Regions from separate parts of the Brevibacillus parabrevis genome, predicted to be linked through region 1. Evidence: riboswitches for the same ligand, from Rfam matches in the RefSeq annotation. Region 1 holds a riboswitch; each other region holds the start of a gene.
The links. Region 1 has a riboswitch for S-adenosylmethionine ahead of mtnK (S-methyl-5-thioribose kinase). Riboswitches for the same ligand answer to the same signal wherever they lie in the genome.
Positions count from the first base shown of each region.

Region 1 (4,524 bases):
CTGGCATCCGACAACTCCAACTGTTTGAGAAATGCTTCTTCGGAAATCGGGATCGTTCTCATGATAACCGCTCCTCCTTCTCATTCGCTTTCAACGGGCAAGCAACTTCTTACGCTCGATTATGCGGCTGGTTCCATAATTTAGCAAGAATCAGACGATCTATTCCTGAAAAAAAGCGCCCGCCATAAAAAGGCAGACGCTCCTGATACGACGGACTATTGTTTGCTTTTCGCGATCTCTTCCGGCTTGAAAATGCCCGTCTCTGTCACAATTGCGGTAATGTACTGGGCTGGCGTCACGTCAAACGCCGGATTGTACACCTTGATATCATCCGGTGCTACCTGTTTGCCCAAGCCGTGTGTGATCTCTTCTGCCGGACGTTCCTCAATCGGAATTTCCGCACCTGTCGCCGTCGCCAGATCGACAGAGGACAGCGGCGCCGCTACATAGAAAGGAATGCCATGCGCTTTTGCCAAAACGGCTACTCCATACGTGCCGATTTTGTTGGCGACGTCGCCGTTGGCCGCTACACGGTCTGTTCCCACGACAACGGCCTGCACTTTGCCTTGCGACATGACCATAGCTGCCATGTTGTCGCAAATCAAGGTGACGTCAATCCCAGCCTGCTGCAATTCATAGGCGGTCAGGCGAGCGCCTTGCAATACGGGGCGCGTCTCGTCGGCGTATACTTTCAAATCCCACCCGCGTTCTTTTGCCAAATAGAAAGGAGCGGTAGCCGTACCGTATGCAGCAGTAGCCAGCGCACCCGGATTACAGTGTGTAAGCACGCCCATGCCGTCTTGCAACAGCGTCAGCAAATGTTCGCCGATCGTGCGACATACTTCTGCGTCTTCTTTTTGAATCGCCAGTGCTTCGTCGAGCACAGCTTTTTTCAGCTCGTCAACGGGCAAGGCGGAGTTTTGTTGCACGCGTGCTTTGATCCGGTCAAGCGCCCAGAACAGATTCACAGCAGTTGGCCGGGACGTTCCCAAATAGTCTGCCTGGCTGTTCAGCTCTTGCCAAAACTGTTCATACGTTTGCGCTTCGCTGCCGCGGATTCCCAAATACAGTCCGTAGGCGGCGGCCATGCCGATTGCCGGTGCTCCGCGCACTTCCAGGCGGCGAATCGAGCCCCATACTTGTTCGGCGGTCGTCAGCTGCAAATAAATCGTTTCTACTGGCAAACGCGTCTGATCAAGCAAAACGAGTACGTCGTCTTCCCACTTGACTGGCGTTGTTTGTGTACTGGTTGTCATACTGTCGTTGCCTCCTGATAGTAGCGTGCGGTTACGTTGCGGACGATGTCCGTGATGTCTGTCGATTCCTCAATGTCGTTGCGTCCGAGAATCAGCGCTTCCCCGATCGCCAGCGCCAGTCGTTCTGCTTCGGCGCGTTTTTCGGCGTCTGCGATGGCATTCAGATCAGCCACTCCTGCCAGGCCGATCACACGGCGCAAAATTTTGCATCCGGCATAGCCTGCCGTATCCTGAATCAGTCGTTTCACGTAGCTTTGCCACAAGCCCTCGACATGAGCGCTGCGTTCTTTAGCCTGCTTGTGCCAGAGCTGGACAAACTGGGAAACAAATTCGTTCCAGACATCTTCAACCGTTTCCAGTAAGTATTCGCGGTAGGAGTCGCGTTCTCCTTGGTCATTTTGCAAGCCGTGCTGACCGGCGTAGTTGAGCAGCAGGTTGGCGATAACGGCACCGATGTCAAAACCGATCGGCCCGTAGTAGGCAAATTCGGGGTCGATCGCTTTCAGGCTGCTCTCGGTGATGAAGATGCTGCCTGTGTGCAAATCGCCGTGCAAAAGTGCTTCTGCGCGAGTCAGGAAATCGAATTTCAGCTTGGCGATTTCCAGCTTGAGCGGCTTGTTGTTCCAGATGGCCTCTACTTCTTTGCGGATCAGCGGGTTAAAGTCGTTGGTCGGCGCATTTTCATACGGGTCGGTAAAGACGAGATCTTCTGTGATTTTGCATAATTCCGGATTTATGAATGTTCCGACTAGCGCTTTTTTGTCGTACGGATGCGCCCCCAAATCGGATGTGTAGAACAAGGTTTGCGCGAGAAAACGTCCGATCTGCTTCGGAAAAAGCGGGTAGCGCTTGCCCTCAATCAAGCCTTTGCGCATGATGACGTGGTCGCCTACGTTCTCCATCACCGTCAGCGCCAGCTCCTGATCGAAGTGGTATACTTCCGGCACCAGGTCAGGCACGTATTTGTGCTGGATGCGGAGCGCTTCACTCTCGATGCGGGCACGGTCAATCGTCAGCGGCCATGATTCTCCCACGACTCTCGCAAACGGCAACGCTTGCTTCACGATGACTTTTTTTCCGGTAGCCGGCTCCTGGATATCGAACACGAGGTTCAGATTCCCGTCACCGATTTCGCGGCTGGTCAGCTCTGCTCCTTCTGTAAACAGACCCGGCAAGCCTTTTACGTACTCTACTGCTTCCTGCTCAGTCAATGCGCGGTATGCCATGATTGATTACTCCCCTCACAAATCGTTTTTTTCTCTATCTCGAACGGAATGACAAAATGGTCAGGAATCCGTGTCCAAACGCACAAAAAAGACCTCTTTCCCGAAGAAAAGAGGTCGCTGTCGCCACGTATAATAAACGTGTCATGTCCCCCTTATCTTCCAGACCACTTTTGTTTCTGCAGGAATTAGCACCGTGCACGTCGCTTTTTGTTTCAGCCGCTGCTCGCGTTGAAATAGCGTCGTGTCGGTTGCCGGGTATCATCGGGCCAGTCCCTCCACCTTCTCTGGATAAGGTATCCAAACGTATGCGGTTTTGATTTAGTTTGAATCATACAACCTGCCGTTCCACGATGTCAACACCCTTTTTTCGCAAACCGCGCTTCTCTCCTACCAGACGTGCTGAGTGCCGGAAGCAGCCGGGCGATCCCAGTTCCACCAGTCAATTTGGCCGACAAAGGCAGCGGTAATCGACTTCTCATCCTTGAGTTTGAGCAGTTCCTTCGTCGGTCCGGTCAGGACTGCTCCGTAGAGGCGAACGCCTTTTTCCTGCAAGTAGCGATAGCGCTCCTCGACTTGCGGATCGCTTCGCGAGACCAAATATTGTCCCATGTCGCGCGCGAGGCTTTTTTGCTCGACAAGGTAGGCCATTTCCCCCAAAAAGGCTGCCATCCGTCGGCTTCCTTCTCCGTTGACCTGAATCGGAGCCGCTCCGTAATTCAGCTCGTGCTCCGCAAATCCCCATGCTTCTCCCGGCCCCAAGAGCAGGTAGCCGTCTTTTTGGTCTTCGTGCCTGGCTTCCACTCCGGTGTCCACTGCCAACCAGACCGTATCCTGGTTGGCGGAGCTGATGTAGCGGGAGATTCGCTCATAATACTGCTCGTACGTCAAAAAATCAGCAAAAGAGACAGCCAACTGGGCAACGGTTCCTTCGGGGAGCTTCTCCAAAGTCGTCCAGGCTGGCGTGCGCCAATGCGCCAGTTCGTCTGCGTCCGGTTTTTGCCCGCTTTGAAGCGGATAGCGGAAAAACAGCTTTTGCTCCCTCACTCCGTTGGTCCATTGCGGCTTGGCGTTGACGTTCCACAACACGTTGGTGCTTTCAAAGCGGCCTGCGTTTTTGATGTCCGCCCCTACTCGCTCGCGAAGCTCCATCTGGATGCTGCCGTACAGCAGTCCCACCTGCGCGCCGCTGCTGCCCACGCTGACACCCGGCTGCGTAAAATTGACCATGTCCTTCGCTACCCGGTGCAGATCATCGTGCATCGACGACCCTACCCATCCGTTGACGCCCAGAAATACCACGCCAATTACAAACGGGATGGCAAAAGCGTACACGGAACTGAGCAAGCGATTTTTCCATTTTCCCCGCCGGACAATCGCCCTCTGCTTCGCTTCGGAAAGCTGGCTGTGCCCGCCCTCGTCCAGCGCGTCGAGTTCCCGTGGTTGCTGCTCTCCTTCTTCGCCCAGCAAAAGCCGCTCCAGCCGCTCTGCGCATGCCTCATCGGCTGCCAGCTCCTCGCCAAGCCGCTTTGCTTCTTCCCCTGTCAGTTCCCCTCTCAAATAAGCGAGCAGCTTTTGCTCGCGATCATGACCGTTTTGGTGCGTCATGGCCCTTCCTCCTTCCACAGCTTCCGCATCTTTTGCCGACCGCGAAACAGCGAGCGTTTGACGTCCGCCAGTTCGATCTCCAACACCTCTGCCATTTCCGCGTAGGAAAATTGCATGGCTGACAGCAAAATGACCTGTCGTTGCTTGGGCGGCAATTGCTCCAGATGCGCATATGCCTCTTTCCACAATTCCTGAGCGACCAACAGTTCCGCCGGGTCGCTCGCGGATGCGTCCGGTCGTTCCGGCATCTTTTCCATGTAGTCGACCGGGCGGCGCTTTTGCTTGCGGTGCCAATCGATAAAAGCGTGGTAAGCGACCTTGAACAGCCATGGCCTGACCTTTTCGCCGCGGTAGTCTTCCAGGGAGGCATACGCCCGGAAAAAAACCTCCTGCGTCAAGTCCTCCGCATGCCTGGTATCGCGTGTCAGCCGGAAAAG
Region 1 covers NZ_CP064090.1:1,962,174-1,966,697, reverse strand. The annotation lists gene IRJ17_RS09335 (GNAT family N-acetyltransferase) at 1-62, opposite strand, end outside; gene mtnA (S-methyl-5-thioribose-1-phosphate isomerase) at 216-1,256, opposite strand; gene mtnK (S-methyl-5-thioribose kinase) at 1,253-2,482, opposite strand; SAM riboswitch class I at 2,632-2,777, opposite strand; gene IRJ17_RS09320 (anti-sigma factor) at 2,870-4,087, opposite strand; gene IRJ17_RS09315 (sigma-70 family RNA polymerase sigma factor) at 4,084-4,524, opposite strand, start outside.

Region 2 (4,524 bases), 1.2 Mb from region 1:
GACTTTCCCGTCGATCACCAAAAAGAATTGGCCAAAGCTTACATTGACGCAGGAGCAGACTTGATCGTCGGTGGTCATCCTCACGTCCTGCAAGGCTTTGAACGCTACAACGGCAAGTGGATTGCCTACAGTTTGGGCAATTTCATTTTCACCCGCTCGACGGAGCCAAAAACGTGGCAGACGATGGTACTGCAAGCAAGCTGCACAAAAGACGCTTCCTGTGAACTGACGATGCTCCCGTTCCATGCCGAGCTGGGACGAGCGGTACCGATGAATGACACGGATGGGGCAGCGCTTCTGCAACGAATCGAATCACTGTCGGAAAACGTTCAGATTGAAGCCGATGGTCACGTACAGGCACGCTCATGATAAATGAGGCGTGCCCGTTGCCTTTTTTGGCGAAACTTTTCCATATTGCTTTCGTAGACCATAGTAGAACCACTTTTTCCAGCGAAAAGGAGGCGGCACATATGACCGGATTGATTATCACCGTATCGGCGATCGGCCTTATTATACTCTGCAGTTATTTCATGACCAAATGGGAAAAAGTCGTCTTCCCCGGCAATCAGAAAAACGGGCCTTCAGATACCGATCAACAGCTCTCGGATAAAAAAAGCAAGTAGAAAGGATCAGCGCTGATCTAGACAGACTGCGAGCTATGCCGATTCGATCAGCGGGAAGCAGCGCACGGAAAGTCCGAAGTCACTTTTCAGCACTTGCTCATGCTCTGCGCGAATACCTGTAACGATCAAGCCCGCGCGCAGCACACCGCCCAAGTCGAATTGCACCTTCAATTTCGTCACGTTCACGCCAGCCTCCCGCAAGAAATGCAGCACGCGATCAGGTGTGGCGGCGATACACGAGCCTTCCAAATAACACAGCACCCGTTCGTCTTGCCCTTGCTCCAACTGAGCCGCGGCATTTTTTTCTGTCCAAACAGGATGCGGCGTAAATGGCTGGGTCAACAAGTAAGCCAAATCTTCAACGACAGCGCTTGCGGTCGGCAGTTCGCCTGCACCCCGGCCCGTAAACAACAGGTCGCCCACGATGTTCCCGGAGAGCTGCACCGCATTGAACGCATCCTGGATTTGCGCCAACGGATGGGCAATGGGCAGCACAGTCGGCTGAACCGAGAGGCGGATGCCTTGCTCGGCTTTTTGTGCCTGGGCAATCAGCTTGATCCGGTAACCCAGCTCACTTGCGATCCGGATGTGTCCGGCAGACAAATCGGCGATTCCTTTACGCACGACATCCGCAAGCGGCAACGACTCCCCGTACACAAGCTGCGCAAGAATGTACAATTTGTACATGGCATCGAAACCTTCCACATCCGAACGCGGATCAGCTTCCGCATAGCCCAGCTCCTGCGCCTGCTTCAGCACTTCCTGATAAGAGAGCTGTTCCGCCTCCATTTTCGTCAAGATGAAGTTCGTCGTCCCGTTGAGAATACCGCGAACTCCTTGGATGTCATTTGTGCGCAAAAACTGCCGCAGCACGCTCAAAATCGGAATCCCGCCAGCCACGCTCGCTTCATAAGCCAGATGCACCTGATGCTGGTTAGCCAGATCGACAAGCTCAGGGCCGCGTTTGGCGAGCAGCTCTTTGTTCGCCGTTACCACATGGCAGCCTTTTTCAATCAGGGCACGCACGTAATCATACGTAGGCTCGACACCGCCCATTACCTCCACGACAATGTCCACATCGCTTTTTAGCACATCCTCAAAATCGGTAGTCAAAAGCGCAGGATCAACCTGAACCGCCCGTTCTTTTTCCGAATCGCGAACCAATGCTTTGACAATCTCGATCCGTTTGCCCAACCGCTGCGCCAGCTTCTCCTGTTGCGAGCGAATCGTTTTGATGACGCCGCCCCCTACTGTTCCCAATCCCAGCAATCCTACTTTGATTACACCTGCGCTCATTATTACCACCTCATGTCATGTTTTGGAAAAATAAGAAAAACCTTCTTGCTAAGAAGAAGGTTTGGCATCAAGGTCCTTCTCCTTATCTCCCAGAACGATTTTCGTCCTGCAGGAATTGGCACCTTGTCACAAACTGCGTAACGGTTGCCGGGCTTCATCGGGCCAGTCCCTCCACCTCTCTAGATAAAGAAAACTATGAATTTTTGTTCTTTGCTAGATGTCAGTTCTCTCTTGTCTTTGAAATTGGGCAAATGTTTGCCTCGTTCCCACTTTTTCATACATAAAAAACCTTCTCCGCTAAGAAGAAGGTTCGTCTTGACTGCTACGAGGCACCCGCTTCTTATCTATCGAGACGAAACGTCCCGCAGGAATTGGCACCTTGTCGCAAAAGCAACGGTTGCCGGGCTTCATCGGGCCAGACCCTCCACCTCTCTGGATAAGAACTATGATTTGCTATTGAGCCTATTCTAAGAAATTCCAATGCATTCGTCAACACAATTCTTTTTGTTTGCTGACAAGACTCGCAAGCAGGAAGAACGGACGGCAACTCCCTCAGCAAAGCAGCCGTTTCCACGCGCAAACACACTTTCCACCTCCGCCGTGTTGCAGCAAGCGCACGTAACGATTCCTGCTTCGCTTTCCTCCGGCACCTCTTTTTCTTCAACATAGCCGCACCATGGACATATGAAAAGCTGAACCACGCCACTCCCTCCTTTTTCACGGCGACAATCTGGCAACGATATCCTTAAAAAGGCTCCGGTTCGCAAGCTTGCGATCCCTCACATTCGTACAAGATCTAGTCAAGTTGAATTTAATCGCGAGTCATCGTAGCCTCTTTGACAGGTAGATCAACCGCGAGACGCCCTGGTCCATTCGACGAACCGCTGCAAGCGAGAGGCAGCTTCAGCTCAGCTCTTTCGATTTTAGCCGCTTCTATCGCGAAGCTACTCCAGCGCCTCGATTAATCGCATCAATTCCGAGACAAGTTGCCCCCTTCGACAGACCACACCAATCCCCCAAACAAAAAAAGCATTTTCCGACGACCGATACGATCGTTAGAAAATGCGCAAGCAAAGAGAAACGTATTCGTCCCCCTGCTGTCATGGCGAGTCCTCTAACACCTCCCTATCTCCCGTAGGTCCATCAGTGTCGTCGAAACAGGCAGGTCTCCTGACTTTGGGATCATCGTCTGGCGCTGCCTTCCCCATCCAAGTCTGGACAAGTGGCCTGTATGCGCAAAACTCCCCTCTTACAGTGGCGGGACCGTGTCGGATTTGCACCGAGCTTCCCTATTATCCTTGCGGCGATATACCTCAAGGAACCTGTTCCCACATATGAAATTGGAAAAATCACTACTGTTATTGTACCCTACCATTGCCGAGATAGGGAGGGCAAGTTGCGAGCGGCAGCGAAAAGATAGCGAGGAACACGCAGCGACAGCTGGAAAGCGAAAAACGAGAAACGAAAAGCGAGTAACAAAAAACGAGAAACAGAAAATGAGCGACGGAAAACAAGCAGCAGAAAACAAGCAACGCAAAACGAGTAACGCAAAACGAGTAACGGAAGCGAGTAACGAAAAGCGAGTAACGAAAAGCGAGTAACGAAAAGCGAGTAACGAAAAGCGAGTAACGAAAAGCGAGTAACGAAAAGCGAGTAACGAAAAGCGAGTAACGAAAAGCGACACACAGAAAGCGAAACAGCGGGCTTCTCCCGGCTTACAGCGAATACCGTTCCCGCAAAATTCTACAGTGGTGCGCCTCGTGTCCGGCGATAATATAGGCCAATGTGCGTGCCGACAGCTTATTGCCATTTGCTGTGCCCGTTCTCGTCCACGCCTCGGCAGCGATCCCCCGCAGTTGGGCCAGCGTCGACTGTCGCACAGCGTTGTATTCTGCGAGCAAATCCGTCAGACTGCGCTCCTGATAGAAGCCTTCTGCTACATACGTATTTTCATCGAACCCCGCCAGCTCAGTCTGATCCCCTCTGGCGATTCTCAGCAAGCGATAGCTCATGATTCGCTCGGTATCGATGATATGGCCCAGCACTTCTTTTACCGTCCATTTGCCCGGAGCGTAGCGATAATCGATTTGTTCCCCTGTCAATCCGGCGAACATCTCCCCTGTCTGTGCTGCCTGTTGTTCGAGAATCGTCAGCAGATCACCTTCTGGCACTTGACTGACGTAGGTAGCAAAATAATCTTGGTACTCCTCCCGGTTTGGGCGAATCAGCATGCTCATGTCCTCCTCGGCTTCTCTCTATTTATCCTTCTTGCCAGCCTTCAAACAGCAGCACCCGCGCAGGAGCTGCATCTGTTCCTACAAGCTTCAGCGGAGCAGCCACCATAAAGTAGAGGCCCGGTGGCACATCGCGCAGACGCAGCCCTTCGATCACGACGATACCTGCGGCAAACAGCGTTTTATGCGTCGGATGCCCCTCTTGGCTCCGTTCAATCCCCAAAGCATCCGTGCCAATTCCCCGTACGCCTTTTTCAGCCAAATAAGCAGCGCCATCGTGCGCCAAATAAACAAATTCAAACGAAAAGGCGTCGTCTTGCGAATTTTTCGTTTGAAACAGGAGAAACTCTCCCGGGGCGATATCAAACTTT
Region 2 covers NZ_CP064090.1:3,174,752-3,179,275, reverse strand. The annotation lists gene IRJ17_RS15195 (CapA family protein) at 1-369, shown strand, start outside; gene IRJ17_RS15190 (hypothetical protein) at 471-623, shown strand; gene IRJ17_RS15185 (homoserine dehydrogenase) at 657-1,919, opposite strand; SAM riboswitch class I at 1,999-2,109, opposite strand; SAM riboswitch class I at 2,257-2,362, opposite strand; cobalamin riboswitch at 3,063-3,260, opposite strand; gene IRJ17_RS15180 (DinB family protein) at 3,635-4,150, opposite strand; gene IRJ17_RS15175 (cyclase family protein) at 4,179-4,524, opposite strand, start outside.
Region 2: linked by a shared signal. The riboswitch ahead of IRJ17_RS15185 (homoserine dehydrogenase) and the one ahead of mtnK (S-methyl-5-thioribose kinase) in region 1 are both predicted to bind S-adenosylmethionine.

Region 3 (4,524 bases), 270 kb from region 1:
ATTAGAAAAAGGGAACAGAGCAATCAAACATGCGGAAGGATCGTCACGGATCGCTTGACAGAACGGTTTGGTCAGGCGGTCTTTTCTATGTAACATTTCCTTTTGCCTGCGACTATTTGGCTGAGCAAGAAAAAAGCCGGAAGAGGCCGCTGGTGTTTTCTTACGGCCGAAGATACTCGCTTGCAAATCCTTTAATCAAAAATATTTTATCAATTTAAAATTATTTGATAAAATAAACGCGTATGTCATCCAAGCCGAGGAGGAATGGCTGTGCTGGTTTTGAAATCAATGGAGCAATGTACGGTGGCAGAGACTGTTTTAGCTTACAACAGAGGGTTTTCCGGGTACTTTTTCGATCAGTCGAAGACGGCGGACACACTCATCTGGAAAATGGGTAAGGAAGAGTTGTCGCCAACGCATTCGCTGGTTGCGTTTGTAAACGGCGATCCTGCCGGAATTGTACTGAATGGAATTTGGGAGCGGGACGGGCAAAAAGTTGGGTGGAATGGCGGGACAGGGGTAGCGCCGGAGCATAGGCGGAGCGGAGTGGGCCAAGCCTTGATGGAAGCGACTTTGCAAATATATCGGGAGCAGGGTGTACAGCTTGCGGCGCTGGTCGCCATTCGGGAGAACGATAGGGCGATAGCCTTGTACGAGAAAATAGGCTTCGCCGTCTGTGACCAGTCGATTTTTCTGGAACAAAAAGCTCATGACCACAAGCGGTCACATCCAACTTCGCTGAAAAACGTCGAGGCGTCTTCCACAGAAGAAGGCGTGCTTTCCGCTTTGCAAAAGGAAGCAAGTCCGTCCTACGAATTGCTTGAAGGCATGCCGGATGACGTGTATTCATTGGACTTTTGGACCAAACCGCTTTGGGATATTCAGTGGAGAACGATTGAGAACAAGCAAGCGGTACTCGTCCGCGATGAGAACAAACAAGTAATCGGCTATGCCTTGTACAGACGGATTTTTGAAAACGGAAAACAAACGACAGCCTTGCTGTTTCAGTGTGAGGCAAGGCCGGAACGGGCCGACCGGGAGGCGATTGTCAGAAGTGCTCTTGCCCATGTCTTTTCGCCATGGGACAAGGAGCTGTATCGCCTCACGGTCAATTTGCCAGCTTCCAACGAAATGACCATCCGCATTTTGCAAAGGGCGGGTTTTGACGTGATGGCCAAGCAAGTATTCATGACCAGGTCGCTCGTTTAAGCCCAGATCACTCGACTGACGGCTAGGGTTGCGCGTGATACGGAAACGTGATCGTGAATTTGGTTCCGACTTTTGGCTTGCTGGACACGCTTACCGACCCGCCGAACGCGTGGATGACGTGATAGGAGTACGTAAGCCCGAGACCGGTTCCGCTTGTTTTCGTCGAGAAATAAATGGACCCGAGGCGTTTGATCTGGCCTTCGTCCATCCCGATGCCGTTGTCTTTGATGATCAGCATGGCGTTGCTTTTCTCAATGAACAGCGAGAGGGACACTTTGCCGTTGACCGTCTCCTCACAAGCTTCGATCGCATTTTTGATGAAGTTGACCAAGACTTGTTTGAACTCGTCGGGATTGGCCAGAATCGTGACAGGCTTTTCATAAGCTTGCAGCTCCAGCTCGACATTGTGCATATTGGCAAAAGGCAGCATGACTTCCCGCACGACGTAAAGCTGGTCGCATACGTTGATTAGCTCGGTGCGCTCCTTGAGCGGCTTGGACAAAGCGAGATACTCGGTCAGGATCGCTTCCGTCCGCTGGATTTCGTCCATGCTGATGCGGATGTACTGATCGGTTTTCGTAATATTCTCGGGATTTTCCTGGATCAGGCGCAAAAATCCTTTGACCGCTGTGAGCGGATTTCTCACCTCGTGAGCAAGCGATGCGGCGACATGGCTCATCGTTTCGATTTTTTCATTTTGGGCGTGTCGAATAAACAGTTCTTTGTCGGATACGCACTTGCTAAATAGCGACAACAAAAGCCAAATTCCGACAAAGTTTTGAACGGGGATCACGAACAAGTAGTAGGCAGGATGATGGGATACATAGGTGGGAAAGTATAGATAGGTCAACCCCAAAGCTACCAGGGAAAAGAGCGCGCCCGTCAAAAAAATATACAGTGTTTTCCGATAACTGGCTTTGTAACGCCGATACATCAGGAGGGAGATGGCAAAGGTGACAACCAGGGCAAGCAGCGCGAGCCAGATGCCTTCACCACCCAAATAATAGCGGTATAGCGCGGACTCGATCAGCAAGACCAGCGCGATCCGCACTCCCCCATAGACTAGGGCAAAAAATACGATGATGTGCCTGATATCGAAAATCACGCCTTCCGAGACGCTGGTCGCGAAGGTCATGGCCAGAAACATGCAAATCGAGCTGGTCACAAGAATGAAAGCGCGGCTGTAATTGCGCATTCGGTCGCGGTAATAAATATTGAACAGGACAAATGGCGTCAGAGCAAAAAACATCTGCAAAATTACTTCTTTTAGTAGAATCATCGGACATCCCCATCGCAAATTTGCATGGCTGCTTCAATCTACGATATTTCGACAAGAGCCTACACGATTCCTCCAAAATTTGGACGCGCCGACGGAATAAATTTAAAGGAGAAAAGTTTTAAAAACCTAGTTGACAGATGGGTAAAACACGGATTATAGTCTCTATATACTAATACAAAGGTTTCGAAAATAATAACTACTCTTATCCAGAGAAGGCTGAGGGAATGGCCCTATGACGCCCGGCAACCTAGCTGGCAAGATCAATGTCTTGCGAGCCAAGGTGCTAACTCCAACAGGTAGCGATACCTGACAGATAAGAGGCGCGAATCTTGTCGATCAAGCCTCTTTCATCTGTTGAAAGAGGCTTTTCCTTTTGGAAAGGGAAGGTCGTCGCCTCCTCGGCTTGCAGCACAACAAGGAACAAAGAAAAAGGGGGATTTTTCGATGAAAAAGAAACTGGGCCTTATCACATCACTCGTACTGGCAGTATCGGTGGCCTTGACCGCGTGCGGCGGCGGAGCCGATACGAAAAACACGGCGGCAAACGGCGCTTCCGGCGAAAAAGCGAAACGGATTGCCCTGATCATGCGCCAAAATGTAGGAACGTTTTCGGCTCAATACATTAACGGTGTGAAGCAGGAAGTCGAGAAAAACGGCGGAGAGCTGACAGTATTCAACGCAGATACGGATTTGTCGAAAATGGCGTCGAATCTTGACGCTGCGGTCAACCAAAACTTCGACGGCATCCTGATCGACCACGGTACAGCGGAAGCGTTGCAACAAGGTACGCAAAAAGCTGTCGACAAAAAAATCCCGGTCGTTCTGTTCGACACAGACATCAAGCTGCCTGGCGTGCCGATTGTCGAGCAAGACGACAACAAGCTGGCAGAACTGAGCCTGGAAAAGCTGGCGGCAGATTCCGGCGGCAAAGGCAACATCGTGAAAATTTGGGTGGCAGGCTTTGCCCCGATGGAAAAACGTCAGGTGACTTATGAAGCGTTCCTGAAAAAATATCCGGATATCAAGGAAGTCGCCGCTTTCGGTTCCGCGACAAACAACACGGCGCTGGATACCCAAGCACAGATGGAAGCCATCCTGAAAAAATATCCGAACAAAGGCGACATCACGGCTGTATGGGCATCTTGGGATGAATTTGCCAAAGGGGCAACCCGTGCGATCTTGCAAGCAGGCCGCACAGAAATCAAAGTATACGGCATCGACCTGAGTGATGAAGACCTGCAACTGATCCAGGAAGCAAATTCGCCATGGGCAGCGACTGCAGCCGTAGATCCATCGAACATCGGACGCACTCACGCAGCGGCTATTTTCCAAAAAATCAAAGGCGAGCAAGTGCCAGACAGCGTGAAGCTGAATCCGGTGCTGGTGAAACAAGAAGATTTGCCTAAGGACAAAAAAGTGACAATGGGCGACTTGTCCCAGTACGTGAAAGAGTGGGGCAAGTAAGCATATAGAGCTGGTTGATTTGGCTATTCCCGTTGATCAGTCAACGGGAATCTTGCTTATTTAAGGGGGGGCGAAAAGTGTCCAGCTTGCAGATGAAAGGGATTGTGAAGCAGTTCTCCGGCGTTCCTGCGCTGCGTTCGGTCGATTTTGAGGTCAAGGCTGGCGAGGTTCATGCGCTTTTAGGGGCGAATGGGGCGGGGAAAAGTACCTTGATGAAAATTTTGACGGGCGCGTATCAGTCTGACGGGGGGAGCATCACGATTGATGGCAAAGAGGTGTCGATCCAATCGCCCCAGGATGCGAAAGCTTTAGGTATCCAGTGCGTGTACCAGGAAGTGGATACGGCGCTGATCCCGTACTTGAGCGTGACGGAAAACATTTTGCTCGATCAGATTGTCTCGGCAGGCCGCAAAGGATTCATGAACTGGCCGAGCTTGCACAAGGAAGCGGAAAGCATTTTGCAGAGCTTCGGCTTTTCCATCCCTGTGCGCATGCTCGTCGAGGAATGTACGCTGTCCGAAAAGCAACTGATCCTGATTGCCCGCGCGACCGTGCAAAAAGCGAAGTACGTC
Region 3 covers NZ_CP064090.1:1,690,962-1,695,485, forward strand. The annotation lists gene IRJ17_RS08060 (DUF421 domain-containing protein) at 1-5, shown strand, start outside; gene IRJ17_RS08065 (GNAT family N-acetyltransferase) at 271-1,209, shown strand; gene IRJ17_RS08070 (ATP-binding protein) at 1,232-2,488, opposite strand; SAM riboswitch class I at 2,688-2,808, shown strand; gene IRJ17_RS08075 (sugar ABC transporter substrate-binding protein) at 2,933-3,952, shown strand; gene IRJ17_RS08080 (sugar ABC transporter ATP-binding protein) at 4,030-4,524, shown strand, end outside.
Region 3: linked by a shared signal. The riboswitch ahead of IRJ17_RS08075 (sugar ABC transporter substrate-binding protein) and the one ahead of mtnK (S-methyl-5-thioribose kinase) in region 1 are both predicted to bind S-adenosylmethionine.